2 regions of the Streptomyces sp. SYP-A7185 genome follow, and region 1 is predicted to be linked to the other one. Evidence: predicted binding sites of a transcription regulator. Region 1 holds the regulator's gene; the other holds the start of a gene.
What was found. Region 1 encodes HrcA, which represses chaperone genes, less so after heat shock. Its sites were predicted from a motif close to TTNGCACTCNGNNNNNCNGAGTGCNAA; they were not measured.
Positions count from the first base shown of each region.

Region 2: groL (chaperonin GroEL) is a predicted target of HrcA. The motif match lies at 4,796-4,822, and genes of this name have one in related genera.

Region 1 is NZ_CP122310.1:3,546,242-3,553,688, reverse strand. It holds gene QBL25_RS15655 (SpoIIE family protein phosphatase) at 1-1,572, shown strand, start outside; gene hemW (radical SAM family heme chaperone HemW) at 1,616-2,857, shown strand; gene QBL25_RS15645 (DUF3097 domain-containing protein) at 2,883-3,707, opposite strand; gene QBL25_RS15640 (MBL fold metallo-hydrolase) at 3,743-4,486, opposite strand; gene hrcA (heat-inducible transcriptional repressor HrcA) at 4,689-5,705, shown strand; gene dnaJ (molecular chaperone DnaJ) at 5,706-6,842, shown strand; gene QBL25_RS15625 (nitronate monooxygenase) at 7,014-7,447, shown strand, end outside.
Region 2 is NZ_CP122310.1:4,548,177-4,555,623, reverse strand. It holds gene QBL25_RS19825 (hypothetical protein) at 1-936, opposite strand, end outside; gene QBL25_RS19820 (glucosyl-3-phosphoglycerate synthase) at 1,020-1,964, opposite strand; SAM riboswitch class I at 2,131-2,265, shown strand; gene thrC (threonine synthase) at 2,283-3,590, shown strand; gene QBL25_RS19810 (MoaD/ThiS family protein) at 3,685-3,960, shown strand; gene QBL25_RS19805 (cold-shock protein) at 4,385-4,588, shown strand; gene groL (chaperonin GroEL) at 4,951-6,576, shown strand; gene QBL25_RS19795 (esterase/lipase family protein) at 6,684-7,447, opposite strand, start outside.

The DNA.
Region 1 (7,447 bases):
CCCGCCCGCTCCGTCCGCAGCGACCCCACACCCCAGCCGCCCGGCACCCCCGAGTACGGCCGCGGCCTCCAGCTCGTCGCCACCCTCTCCGACTCCTGGGGCATCACCTACCGCACCGGCACCAAGGCCGTCTGGGCCCGCCTCCCGGTCGGCGGCGTCCCGGCCGGCCAGGAGGCCGAGCCGCTCGCGAGCGAGCAGACCGCTCAGCGGGGGACGCGCTCCGCCGAGATCCTCGCGCCGCTGCCCCGACGGATCACGCACGACACCGAGTGGGTCAACCGCGGCGCGCTCACCTTCCTCGCCGAGGCGTCCGACCTGCTCGCCGGGCAGTTCGACGAGGACCTGGTGGCCGCGCTCGCCGGGCAGCTGCTCGTGCCGCGGCTCGCGGACTGGTGCGCGGTGTGGCTCGACGACGAGTCGGAGGCCGCCCCGCGCGGACCCGCGGGCGGGGGCCCTGGCTCCCGGCTCGCCCGCGTCTGGCACACCAGCGAGCAGCGGATAGAGGACCTGCGCCGGAGCCTGGAGAAGGACCCGCCCCAGCTGCCCGAGTCCGTCGGCTCCGGAGCCGTCCCCGTGGCCTGGCCCGGCGACGCCCTCGCGGAGGACGGCATGGGCACGGCCCTGGCGTACCGCCTCACGGCGGGCGGCCGGGCGCTGGGCACCCTCGTCATCGGGCGGGCCGGGATGATGCGCTTCGCCGACGAGGTCACCGGCCTCATCGAGGACTTCAGCCGCCGGGTCGCCCTGGCCATCAGCGCGGCCCGGCGCTATCAGCGGCAGGCCACCATCAGCCAGGTCCTCCAGCGCGGACTGCTGCCGAGCGCCGTCGCGGACATCCCCGGCGTGCACAGCGGCGTGGTCTACGAGCCCCGGGACAAGGGCGGACCCGGCGGCGACTTCTACGACGTGTTCCAGGCGGGCAAGGGCCGCTACTGCTTCGCGCTCGGCGACGTCCAGGGCAAGGGCGTCGAGGCGGCCGTCGTGATCGGCCTCGCCCGCCCCTGGCTGCGCCTGCTCGCCCGCGAGGGGTACGAGGTCGCGGAGGTCCTCGACCGCCTCAACCAGCTCCTCCTGGACGACGCGACGGAAGCGGCGGACGCCGCGGCGGCAGTGGTCGCGGTGGCCGGCGGCCAGAGCGTGCCGCCGGACGGCGCCACCTCCCGCTTCCTGTCCCTCCTCTACGGCGAGCTGGTCCCCATGGACGACGGCAGCGTCCGCTGCACGGTGGCCAGCGCCGGGCATCCGCTGCCGCTGCTCCTCTCCCCGGACGGCGGCGTCCGTCCCGCCGCCTCGCCCCAGCTGCTGCTCGGGGTCATCGACGAAGCGACGTACACGAGCGAGACCTTCGAGCTGCGGACGGGGGACACGCTGCTCTGCGTCACGGACGGGGTGACCGAGCGCCGGTCCGGACAGCTCATGTTCGACGACGGCGACGGCCTGTCGAAGGCGCTCGCGAGCTGCGCGGGCCTGGACGCGGCGCTCGTCGCGGAGCGGATCAAGCGGATGGTCCACGAGTTCTCGGAGCGGCCGCCGGACGACGACCTGGCGGTGCTCGTGCTCCAGGCGCAGTAGCCGCCCCCGTGCGCGGCGCGGGGTTCCTCCGCGGTGCGGGACAATCGAAGGCATGCCTTCCGCACTGCCCGACGGTGAACCCATGCCCGAGGACGGATCCCTGCCCGCGTCCGCCCTCGCCGGCGCGCGGACTCGTCCGCTCGGCTTCTATCTGCACGTCCCGTACTGCGCCACGCGCTGCGGGTACTGCGACTTCAACACCTACACCGCGACCGAGCTGCGCGGCTCCGGCGGCGTGCTCGCCTCCCGCGACAACTACGCGGACACCCTGATCGACGAGGTGCGGCTCGCGCGCAAGACCCTGGGCGACGACCCGCGCCCGGTGCGGACCGTCTTCGTCGGGGGCGGTACGCCGACGCTGCTCGCCGCGGCCGACCTCGTCCGCATGCTGGGGGCCGTCCGGGAGGAGTTCGGGCTCGCGGACGACGCGGAGATCACCACCGAGGCGAACCCCGAGTCCGTCGACCCCGCCTACCTGAGCGAGCTGCGGGCCGGTGGCTTCAACCGCGTCTCCTTCGGCATGCAGAGCGCCAAGCAGCACGTCCTGAAGGTGCTCGACCGCACGCACACCCCCGGGCGGCCCGAGGCGTGCGTGGCGGAGGCGCGGGCCGCGGGCTTCGACCACGTCAACCTGGACCTCATCTACGGCACTCCCGGCGAGAGCGACGAGGACTGGCGGGCCACGCTGGACGCGGCCATCGGCGCCGGGCCCGACCACGTCAGCGCGTACGCCCTGATCGTCGAGGAGGGCACGCAGCTCGCGCGGCGGATCCGGCGCGGCGAGGTGCCGATGACCGACGACGACGTGCACGCGGACCGGTACCTGATCGCCGACGAGGTGCTCGGGGACGCGGGATTCTCCTGGTACGAGGTGTCGAACTGGGCCACGTCCGACGCGGGGCGGTGCCTGCACAACGAGCTGTACTGGCGCGGGGCCGACTGGTGGGGGGCCGGGCCGGGGGCCCACAGCCACGTGGGGGGCGTGCGGTGGTGGAACGTCAAGCATCCCGGGGCGTACGCGGGGGCCCTTGCCGCCGGGCGGTCGCCCGGGGCCGGGCGGGAGATCCTCGCCGACGAGGACCGGCGGGTGGAGCGGATCCTGCTGGAGCTGCGCCTGCTGGAGGGGTGCCCGCTGTCGCTGCTCAAACCCGCCGGGCTCGAGGCCGCCCGCCGCGCCCTGGCGGACGGCCTCCTCCAGGCGGAGCCCTACGCGGAGGGGCGCGCGGTCCTCACGCTCCGGGGCCGGCTGCTGGCGGACGCGGTGGTGCGGGACCTGGTGGACTGAGGCCGGGGCGTCCCCGCGGGGGCGGCTAGTCCTCCGTGCCCGTGACGAAGTCGATCAGTTCCTCCACGCGGCCCAGGAGCGCCGGTTCCAGATCGCGGTAGCTGCGGACCGAGCCCAGGATCCGCTGCCAGGCGGCGCCCGTGTTCGGGGGCCAGCCCAGGGCTTCGCAGACGCCCGTCTTCCAGTCCTGGCCCCGCGGCACCCGCGGCCACGCGTCGATCCCCACCGAGGACGGCTTCACCGCCTCCCACACGTCGATGTAGGGGTGCCCCACCACCAGCGCCGAGTCCGAACTCACCTGCGCCGCGATCCTCGACTCCTTGGAGCCGGGCACCAGGTGGTCCACCAGGACGCCCAGCCGCGCGTCCGGACCGGGGGAGAACTCCTTGACGATGGCCGGGAGGTCGTCGATGCCCTCCAGGTACTCGACGACGACGCCCTCGATCCGCAGGTCGTCGCCCCACACCCGCTCGACGAGCTCCGCGTCGTGCCGGCCCTCGACGTAGATCCGCCCCGCGCGGGCGACCCGGGCCCGCGCGCCCGGTACGGCCACCGAGCCCGAAGCGGTGCGCGTGGGACGTACGGGCGACGAGGAAGCCGACGGGCGGACCAGGGTCACCGTCCGGCCCTCCAGGGCGAAGCCCCCCGGCGTCATCGGGAAGACGCGGTGCTTGCCGAAGCGGTCCTCCAGGGTCACCGTCGGGCCCTCGGCCGTCTTCTCGCAGCGGATCACCGCCCCGCAGAAACCCGTGCCCAGCTCCTCCACCACGAGGTCCGCCTCCGCGGCGACCTCCGGCACGGGCTTCGGCTTCTTCCAGGGCGGGGTCAGGTCCGCAGAGTACTGGCGCATTTTCCCGACGATAGGAAGAAGTGGGGGGAGGTCCGCTACGACACGCCGAAGCGGGCCGCCAGTGTGGCCCGTTGCGCACGGACAAATGCCGCATCGACCACCGCGCCGTGCCCCGGCACGTACAGCGCGTCCTCGCCGCCCAGGTCCAGGAGCCGGTCCAGCGCGGCCGGCCACCGCTTCGGGACCGCGTCCGGGCCCGCCTGCGGTTCGCCCGACTCCTCGACCAGGTCGCCGCAGAAGACGATCTCCGGCGATTCCGCCGTGCCGGGGACCAGGACCGCCAGGTCGTGGCCCGAGTGCCCCGGGCCGACGTTGGCGAGCAGGACCTGCACGCCGCCGCCCAGGTCGAGCGTCCACTCCCCGCACACCGCGTGGTGCGGCCGGACGAGCAGGTCGGCGGCCTCCGCCGCGGCGTCCCGGGCGACCCCGTGCCGCACGGCGTCCTCGCGCAGCTCCTCGCGGCCCTGCGCGAGCAGCGCGTCGAGGCCGACCGCCCCGTACACCTCCACGCCCGCGAACGCGGCGGCGCCCAGGACGTGGTCGAAGTGCGGATGGGTCAGGGCGAGGTGGGTGACCCGGCGGCCTCCGCCGAGGATCCCGCGGGCCTGGGTGCGCAGCTCGGCCCCTTCGCGCAGGGTCGCCCCCGCCTCGATCATCAGCGCCGATCCGCCGCCGACGACCAGTCCCGCCGTACAGTCCCAGACCGGGAGGCGCCGCCGCCCGACGTGCGGTGCGAGCCGCTCCCAGCCTGCCTCGTCCCAAGCCAGCGCCACATTCATGTCTCGACGCTAGCCCCGTGCGGACGGCTTGGCAGCCGCCGCCTCACCGGCCGGACCGACTTGGGGGGTCCGGCCCTTGCCGGGGTCGTACCTCGCGGCCGTACACTGGGCGCGGTGCGGACTGGCACTCACCTGCGGGGAGTGCCAGGCAGGGCCGCGGGGCAGACAGGTCTCAGGGTGAAAAGGTGGAGGTGTTGCGCGGATGCTCAGTGAACGCAGGCTCGAAGTGCTGCGTGCCATCGTCCACGACTACGTCGGCACCGAGGAGCCCGTCGGCTCCAAGGCGCTCACCGAGCGCCACAGCCTCGGCGTCTCCCCGGCGACGGTCCGCAACGACATGGCGGCACTCGAGGAGGAAGGGTTCATCGCCCAGCCCCACACGAGTGCGGGCCGCATCCCGACCGACAAGGGGTACCGCCTCTTCGTCGACCGGCTCGCGGGCGTCAAGCCGATGGCGGCCCCCGAGCGCAGGGCCATCCAGAACTTCCTCGACGGCGCCGTCGACCTCGACGACGTCGTGGCGCGCACGGTGCGGCTGCTCGCGCAGCTGACCCGGCAGGTCGCGGTCGTGCAGTATCCGTCCCTCACGCGGTCGACGGTGCGGCACGTGGAACTGCTCTCGCTGGCTCCGGCCCGGCTGATGCTCGTGCTGATCACGGACACGGGCCGGGTCGAGCAGCGCATGATCGACTGTCCGGCGCCGTTCGGCGAGACCTCGCTCGCGGATCTGCGGGCGCGGCTGAACAGCCGGGTCGCGGGCCGCCGCTTCGCGGACGTGCCGCAGCTGGTGCAGGACATGACGGAGTCCTTCGACGCGGAGGACCGGGGCACGGTGGCGACGGTGCTCTCCACCCTCCTGGAAACCCTCGTCGAGGAGACGGAAGAGCGGCTGATGATCGGCGGAACGGCCAATCTCACCCGCTTCGGACATGACTTTCCCCTCACCATCAGGCCCGTCCTGGAGGCTCTTGAGGAGCAGGTCGTCCTGCTCAAGTTGCTCGGCGAGGCCACGGATTCGGGCATGACCGTACGGATCGGTCACGAGAACGCCCATGAGGGACTCAGCTCTACGTCCGTGGTCTCCGTCGGCTACGGTTCGGGCAGCGAGGCAGTAGCCAAACTCGGCGTGGTCGGCCCGACCCGCATGGACTATCCGGGAACGATGGGAGCAGTACGCGCAGTGGCACGTTACGTCGGACAGATCCTGGCGGAGTCGTAAGTGGCCACGGACTACTACGCCGTACTAGGCGTGCGCCGCGACGCTTCCCAGGACGAGATCAAGAAGGCCTTCCGGAGGCTTGCGCGAGAGCTTCACCCGGACGTCAATCCGGATCCGAAGACTCAGGAGCGCTTCAAGGAGATCAACGCCGCGTACGAGGTGTTGTCGGACCCGCAGAAGAAGCAGGTCTACGACCTCGGCGGTGACCCGCTGTCCCAGGCGGGCGGCGGCGGTGCGGGCGGTTTCGGGGCCGGTGGCTTCGGCAACTTCTCGGACATCATGGACGCGTTCTTCGGCACGGCGTCGCAGCGTGGCCCCCGGTCGCGCACGCGCCGCGGCCAGGACGCCATGATCCGGCTCGAGATCGACCTGGACGAGGCGGCCTTCGGGACCACCAAGGACATCCAGGTCGACACGGCCGTCGTCTGTACGACCTGCAGCGGTGAAGGTGCCGCCCCGGGGACGTCCGCTCAAACGTGTGACATGTGCCGCGGTCGCGGTGAGGTGTCGCAGGTGACGCGGTCCTTCCTCGGCCAGGTCATGACGTCCCGGCCGTGCCCGCAGTGCCAGGGCTTCGGCACGGTCGTGCCCACCCCCTGCCCCGAGTGCGCCGGCGACGGCCGCATCCGGTCGCGGCGGACGCTCACCGTGAAGATCCCCGCCGGTGTCGACAACGGCACGCGGATCCAGCTCGCGGGCGAGGGCGAGGTCGGCCCCGGCGGCGGCCCCGCCGGCGACCTGTACGTGGAGATCCACGAGCTGCCGCACGCCGTGTTCCAGCGGCGCGGGGACGATCTGCACTGCACGGTCACCATCCCCATGACGGCCGCGGCTCTGGGCACCAAGGTGCCCCTGGAGACGCTGGACGGCCTGGAGGAGGTCGACATCCGGCCGGGCACGCAGTCCGGCCAGTCGGTGCCGCTGCACGGCAGGGGCATCACGCACCTGCGGGGCGGCGGACGCGGTGACCTCATCGTGCACGTCGAGGTCCTCACGCCGAGCAAGCTGGACGCGGAGCAGGAGCGGGTCCTGCGGGAGCTGGCGCAGCTGCGGGGCGAGGAGCGGCCCACCGGGCAGTTCCAGCCGGGTCAGCAGGGTCTGTTCTCGCGCCTCAAGGACGCGTTCAACGGGCGGTAGCGCCTTGAGCAGTGCCTCGGCGCCCCCGGCAGCGGTTCACCCCGTGCCGGGGGCGCTTCGTCTTGTGCGGTCGCGGGCGGTCGTGGGCGGTAGTGGGCTGCTCGCGCAGTTCCCCGCGCCCCTTCCGGGGCACGATTCGGCGGCCCGCCCGGGGCATGGCACGATGCGTTCATGTCCACCGCACTGACCGATCTCTGCCGCCTTCCGATCGTGCAGGCCCCCATGGCGGGCGGCGCCTCGTGCCCGCAGCTCGCCGCGGCCGTCTGCGAAGCAGGGGGGCTCGGGTTCCTCGCCGCCGGGTACAAAACGGCCGACGGGATGTATCAGGAGATCAAACAGTTGCGGGGGCTCACCAGCCGCCCGTTCGGCGTGAACCTCTTCATGCCCCAGCCCGAGTACGCGGACGCCGCGGCCGTCGACGTCTACCGCAACCAGCTCGCCGGTGAGGCCTCCTGGTACGAGACGCAGCTCGGCGACCCGGACAGCGGCCGCGACGACGGCTACGACGCCAAGCTCGCCATCCTCGTCGAGGACCCGGTGCCGCTGGTCTCCTTCACCTTCGGCTGCCCCACCCGGGACGTCTTCGACGCCTTCGCGCGGGTCGG
Region 2 (7,447 bases), 1.0 Mb from region 1:
GTCGTCCTCGCTGATGAAGAAGTTGTTGGTGTTGCCCGTGTGCGTCTCGGTGATGTTCTGGCCGCCGACCGCGAACCGGTCGCCGGGGGTGTTCCAGTCGCCTTCGTACGCGGTGACGCTGGCGCGCGGCTTGCCGTCGGTGCGGTAGAAGCCGTCCACCTTGACGCTGGTGGCGGGCGAGGTGGAGCGCTGGAGGACGTGGCCGCCGTAGACGTATACGTTGCGGCGGTCGGGGGCGTGCTCCTCGTCGGGCGCGTCGTACTTGTAGACGACCGTGAGGGACCAGCCCGCGACGCAGCCCTTGCCGGTGGGCGCCCAGATGTCGCCGACCGCGACCGGGACGGGGCTTCCGGTGCCGGTCACCCCGCCGAAGAGGTCGGTGACGTCGGCCTCTCCGGTGTAGTAGTGCGGGCCGTTGGTGGACGCGGGGTCCCTGACCAGGTCGGTCGGGTCCACCTGCACGGGGGTGGCGCCCGCCACGCTGACGGCGGGCACCGTGTCGAGCGGCTGGCCGGGGGAGGGCCGCACGTCGGCACCGGAGATGTCGCAGCGCTTGAGCTGCGCGCCGCTCGGTCCCTTGTACGTGCCGTCGTTGCCGCCGAAGAAGAGCCGGGCGTAGGCGACCTTCGCGCCGGGCGGGATCGCGACCTGGCCGGTGCTCGACCCGTACCGGTCGTCCATGCCCGCGGCGTTGATCCGCTGCATGACAAAGGTGTTGTTGTTGTCCTTGCCCTCGCCGTCCGCGGCGGTGGCGCAGCGCGCCGCCATGCTCGCGGGCGTCGTCGGGCAGCCCATGACCGTGTTGCCGATGGTCTTGAAGTCGCCGTACAGCGATTCGTCGTAGCGCTTGGCGAAGGGCTCGACCACGTCCGCGGCGGCGGGCGCGGTGGCCGCGCCGAGCGCCCCTGCCGCGAGGGTGGCCGTCGCCGTGGCCACGGCACCGACGCGTCGCGCGCTTCCCATTACCTGTCTGACCCACATAAGTGGGGAATGTAGACAAAATGCACGGTTCGGGGTGGTTACGCCACGCGGCGAGCCGTGTACTCCGCGATCCCGCCCATCGGCGGACGCTCCTCCGTGTCCACCGAATGGGTCCGCGGTTCGAACCCGTGCTCGCCCCGTTCGAACTGGGTCAGCTCGGGGCGTACGAGATGGCCGCGCGCGAGCCGCAGCTGCGCGGTCCGGTAGATCGCCGCCGCCATCCTGCCCAGGGCCTGCCCGTCCTGGTGCCGGTGCTTGCGCACGCCCACGTCGACCTGCGCGAGCGCGTCCAGGCCCACGGTGTGCAGCGCGTCCACCAGCAGGCCCAGCTCCACCCCGTACCCGACGGGGAACGGCAGCCGCTCCAGGAGGGACCTGCGCGCCGCGTACTCCCCGCCCAGCGGCTGGACGAACCCGGCCAGCTGGGGCCAGTGCATGTTGAGCAGCGGGCGCGCCATCAGCTCGGTGACCCGGCCGCCCTGCCCCGCCGTACCGGCCAGCGGGCGGTCGTACATCGCCTTCACGAAGTCCACGTCCGGCTCGGTCAGGAGGGGGCCCACGATCCCGGTGACGAAGTCCGCCGAGAACTCCTTCAGGTCCGCGTCGACGAACGCCACGATGTCGCCGCCGGTCACCAGGAGCGAGCGCCACAGGACCTCGCCCTTGCCGGGCACGGCCGGGATGCGCGGCAGGATCGCGTCGCGGTGCACGACCCGCGCGCCCGCCTCCCGGGCGACCTCGGCCGTGCGGTCCCGCGAGCCGGAGTCGACCACCACGAGCTCGTCGACCAGAGGCGCCTTCTCGATGAGCGCGCGGCGGATCTCCGCGACGATCTCACCGACCGTCCCCTCCTCGTCGAGCGCGGGCAGGACGACGCTCACCGAGGCTCCCGACGCCCGTTTGGCGTCGAGGAGTGCGCTGAGCGGACGGTCGGCAACGGACCAGGAACGCCTGGTCAGCCAGCGCTCGGCCTCTTCCAGCACGGGTGGCTCCTCCTGTGTGTGGCCTACATGTGATCCATCTCGCGGTGCGGACGACTATCTCAAGGGTCCAGGCCGTCGGTTACAGTCTTGAACAACGCGGATGACCATCGCATGTCGGGGGTCGGCGCGTCACAAATGCCCCGGGCCCCGAAGCCCGGCGCCATACCGCTCATCCAGAGGGGCAGAGGGATACGGCCCGTTGAAGCCCCGGCAACCATCCCGCCGACCGCGCACGCGAGGTCTCGGTGGGGAAGGTGCCAATTCCGTCTCGCGGCGAGATGCGTCGCGAGGAAGATGAGGAGAAAGGGCCTCGCCTCCATGGCTGCGCAGACCGTCGCATCGAACGACACCACCCCCTCCACCACGGGTTCCGTGGACCTCGGCCCCGCGTCGGGCCTCTCTTGCCGCGAGTGCGGCGAGCTCTACGCCCTCGGCCCGATCTTCGCCTGCCAGGCCTGTTTCGGCCCGCTCGAAGTGGCGTACGACCTGCCGACCGGTGACCCCGAGGCGCTCCGGAAGCAGATCGAGTCCGGCCCCGACAACATCTGGCGCTACGCGCCCCTGCTGCCCGTCCCGGCGGACGTCGCGGACAAGCCCAACATCAACCCCGGTTGGACCAAGCTCGTCAAGGCCGACAACCTCGCGCGCGAGCTCGGCGTCGACCAGGGCAAGCTGTTCGTCAAGGACGACTCCGGAAACCCGACGCACTCCTTCAAGGACCGTGTCGTCGCGCAGGCCATCGAGGCGGCGCGCGCGTTCGGCTTCACCACCCTCTCCTGCTCCTCCACCGGCAACCTCGCGGGCGCCGTCGGTGCCGCCGCGGCCCGCGCCGGCTTCCGCTCCTGCGTGTTCATCCCGCACGACCTGGAGCAGGGCAAGGTCGTCATGGCCGCGGTCTACGGCGGCGAGCTCGTCGGCATCGAGGGCAACTACGACGACGTGAACCGCTTCTGCTCCGAGCTCATCGGCGACCCGCTGGGCGAGGGCTGGGGCTTCGTGAACGTGAACCTGCGGCCGTACTACGGCGAGGGCTCCAAGACCCTCGCGTACGAGATCTGCGAGCAGCTGGGGTGGGTCCTTCCCGACCAGCTGGTCATCCCGATCGCGTCGGGGTCCCAGCTCACGAAGATCGACAAGGGCCTCAAGGAGCTCATCCAGCTCGGTCTGGTCGAGGACAAGCCCTACAAGATCTTCGGTGCGCAGGCCGAGGGCTGCTCGCCGGTGTCCGCCGCCTTCAAGGCCGGACACGACGTCGTGCGTCCCCAGAAGCCGAACACCATCGCCAAGTCGCTCGCCATCGGCAACCCCGCCGACGGGCCGTACGTGCTCGACATCGCGCGGCGCACCGGCGGTGCGGTGGAGGACGTGAACGACGAGCAGGTCGTCGACGCGATCAAGCTGCTCGCCCGGACCGAGGGGATCTTCGCGGAGACCGCCGGCGGTGTGACGGTCGGCGTCACGAAGAAGCTGATCGAGGCGGGGCTCATCGACCCCACGCTCACCACGGTTGTGTTGAACACGGGTGACGGCCTCAAGACGCTTGACGCCGTCGCTGAGACTTCGCAGGCCACCGCGACCATTCGGCCCAGCCTTGAGGCGTTCCGCGCCGCCGGGCTCGCCGACTGACCTTGTTCGCTGCCTGCGGGCCGTTGTGGCTGGTCGCGCAGTTCCCCGCGCCCCTTGCAGGGGCGCTTCCTCCCCGCATCAAGAGGTGAACCCCATGAGCGTCAACGTCCGAATCCCCACCATCCTGCGCACCTACACCGGCGGGCAGTCCGAGGTCGCCGCCGAGGGGGCGACCCTCTCCGAGGTCATCGCCGACCTGGAGGCCAAGCACGCCGGTATCGCGGCCCGTGTCCTGGACGACCAGGGCAAGCTGCGGCGCTTCGTGAACGTCTACGTGAACGACGACGACGTCCGCTTCGAGCAGGGCCTGGAGACGGCCACGCCGGACGGCGCCGGGATCTCGATCATCCCCGCCGTCGCGGGTGGTTGATTCTTTAAAGAAATACCCTGTGTAATGGACATTGCCCCCTCCGCGAGAGAAGCGGAGGGGGCAATTCCATGTGGTTGAGCGCGGTACAGTTGGGAAACGAGCTTCCCCGTTTGTGCCGAGCGCATATACGAAGTCGCCCCGAGGGCGACAAGAAGTAGCCAAAGTGCACTGCCCATTTGCCCTTCCCGTGGCATTTGTCTGGCCCGACTTGCCCTGAACTCCGGCGAATTCTTCGCATATTTCCGATCAGGCGTGCCCAGAATTCTCGTCCGATTGACCTGTTGCAGAGGGCAGTTGGACAGATACATTCAGCCGCGGTCGACGCGTTCCGGCGCACGCCTCCACAACCCATTGGGGGGGTGAGGTCTGACCCGGGTCCGCGAAGTGCGGGTCCGTGCAAGGGCCAGTAATAGGGGAGTTAGGCATGGCTCAGGGCACCGTCAAGTGGTTCAACGCGGAGAAGGGGTACGGCTTCATCGCGGTCGACGGTGGTGCGGATGTATTCGTCCACTACAGCGCGATCCAGATGGACGGCTACCGCACCCTTGAAGAAGGTCAGCGAGTTGAGTTCGAGATCTCGCAGGGCCAGAAGGGTCCGCAGGCGGACATGGTCAAGCTCGCCGTTTGATCTCGGCGCGATCGGCCAGTGACTTAGCGAGTGACGAGGGGCCCGTATCCCGGCAAGGGGTACGGGCCCCTCGATGCGTTCCCCGTGCGTTCCCCGTGCGTCCCTGCCGGAACCCCTCCCGCGCGCCCCTGTGCGTGCGCCCCCTCGTGCGTCGGGGATCCGTGAGAGGCGCTTGCACTCGCAGGGGTCGAGTGCTAATCATTGGGCTTAGCACTCTCCGAGTGAGAGTGACAGAACTTGGATCGGGTCGGTGAGGCCCGCAGGCCGGGTGGGGCAAGGAACCACAAGGCTTGCAGGCCGTCCGTCGCGGGCGCTGACGCGATCCGGATGCATGCCACCCCTGTCCGGGAGGACCACTTCACATGGCCAAGATCATCGCGTTCGACGAGGAGGCACGGCGCGGCCTCGAGCGCGGCATGAACCAGCTCGCCGACGCCGTCAAGGTGACCCTGGGCCCCAAGGGTCGCAACGTCGTCCTCGAGAAGAAGTGGGGCGCCCCCACGATCACCAACGACGGTGTCTCCATCGCCAAGGAGATCGAGCTCGAGGACCCGTACGAGAAGATCGGCGCCGAGCTGGTCAAGGAGGTCGCGAAGAAGACGGACGACGTCGCCGGTGACGGCACGACGACCGCGACCGTCCTGGCCCAGGCGCTGGTCCGCGAGGGCCTTCGCAACGTAGCCGCCGGTGCCAACCCGATGGCCCTCAAGCGTGGCATCGAGAAGGCCGTCGAGGCCGTCTCGGGCGCCCTCCTTGAGCAGGCCAAGGACGTGGAGACCAAGGAGCAGATCGCTTCGACCGCCTCCATCTCCGCCGCCGACACGCAGATCGGCGAGCTCATCGCCGAGGCGATGGACAAGGTCGGCAAGGAAGGCGTCATCACCGTCGAGGAGTCGCAGACCTTCGGTCTCGAGCTTGAGCTCACCGAGGGCATGCGCTTCGACAAGGGCTACATCTCGGCGTACTTCGCCACCGACATGGAGCGTATGGAGGCGTCGCTCGACGACCCGTACATCCTGATCGTCAACTCGAAGATCTCGAACGTGAAGGACCTCCTTCCGCTCCTCGAGAAGGTCATGCAGTCCGGCAAGCCGCTGCTGATCATCGCCGAGGACGTCGAGGGCGAGGCCCTGTCGACCCTGGTCGTCAACAAGATCCGTGGCACCTTCAAGTCCGTCGCCGTCAAGGCCCCGGGCTTCGGTGACCGCCGCAAGGCCATGCTCGGCGACATCGCCATCCTCACCGGTGGCACCGTCATCTCCGAGGAGGTCGGCCTCAAGCTGGAGAACGCCGGTCTCGACCTGCTCGGCCGCGCCCGCAAGGTCGTCATCACCAAGGACGAGACGACCATCGTCGACGGCTCCGGTGAGAGCGACCAGGTCCAGGGCCGCGTCAACCAGATCCGCGCCGAGATCGAGAACTCGGACAGCGACTACGACCGCGAGAAGCTCCAGGAGCGCCTGGCGAAGCTCGCGGGCGGCGTGGCCGTCATCAAGGCCGGTGCCGCGACCGAGGTCGAGCTCAAGGAGCGCAAGCACCGCATCGAGGACGCCGTCCGCAACGCGAAGGCCGCCGTCGAAGAGGGCATCGTCGCCGGTGGTGGCGTGGCGCTCATCCAGGCCGCCGCCGTCTTCGAGAAGCTTGAGCTCGAGGGTGACGAGGCCACCGGTGCCGCCGCCGTGAAGCTGGCCCTCGAGGCCCCGCTGAAGCAGATCGCGGTCAACGCCGGTCTTGAGGGCGGTGTCGTCGTCGAGAAGGTGCGCAACCTGACCGTCGGCCACGGCCTGAACGCCGCGACCGGTGAGTACGTCGACATGATCGCCGAGGGCATCCTCGACCCGGCGAAGGTCACGCGCTCTGCCCTGCAGAACGCCGCGTCCATCGCCGCGCTGTTCCTCACCACCGAGGCCGTCATCGCCGACAAGCCGGAGAAGGCGGGCGCTGCCCCGGCCGGCGGCGGCATGCCGGGCGGTGACATGGACTTCTGATCCCTCGCGGATCAGCGGTTCATCGCTTCACGTCGCTTCACGCGAACCGAGGGCGGCACTCCTTCTCACGAAGGGGTGCCGCCCTCGGGCGTCTCAGGAAGGGCCCGTTACGGCAGGCGGTCCAGGAGCCAGGTGCAGAGTTCTTCCGTGATCAGGGTGTGGGCCTCGTTGTGGGTGGCGCAGAGGTATTCGTCCAGTTCGCTGTCCTGCGACTGTTCCGGGAACGGGGCGTGCAGCTTTTCGTGGGTGTCGATGTCGCGCAGGGCGATCGCGCTCACGGACGGCACGAAGCAGTGTTCGCGGATGTCCGCCTCCGAGCCCAGGCCGATGATCGCGGGGATCTTGTTCAGCTCGTCGGCGAGGATGCCGAAGCCCTCCAGGAAGCCGCCCGGTGCCCCGTCGATCGAGGGCAGGCCCGACGTGCGGATCTGCGGCCTGCGCAGGGTCACCACGCGCAGCTGGGCGACCAGCTTCTCCTCGCCCTCGGGCTGCGTGTAGAGGTGGGTGCCCGTGATCGCCAGGCCCTTGCCGTGGAACGCCTGCTCACCCGGCGCGATGCCGTTGGACACGCCGGTGCGCACGCCGTTGGCCACGCCGATCTTCCGCGGCCGGCTCGGCCAGCCGCCCACCCGCTCCAGCTCCGCGAGGAACTCCACGCGCTCCTTGTCCGTCTCCGGGGTGTCGCCCCACTCGGAGATGTGCTGCCACAGCAGCTGGCGCGAGGCCGGACTGTTCATCTGGTTCGAGAAGGCCGCGTTCAGCCGCCGGATGTAGTGCGCGAACGACTGGAGGGCGATCGGGATCCAGGCGCCCCGGTGCGGGGTGTCGTACGAGAAGTACAGCTGGGTCTGGTGGTCGACGCTCTCGTGCT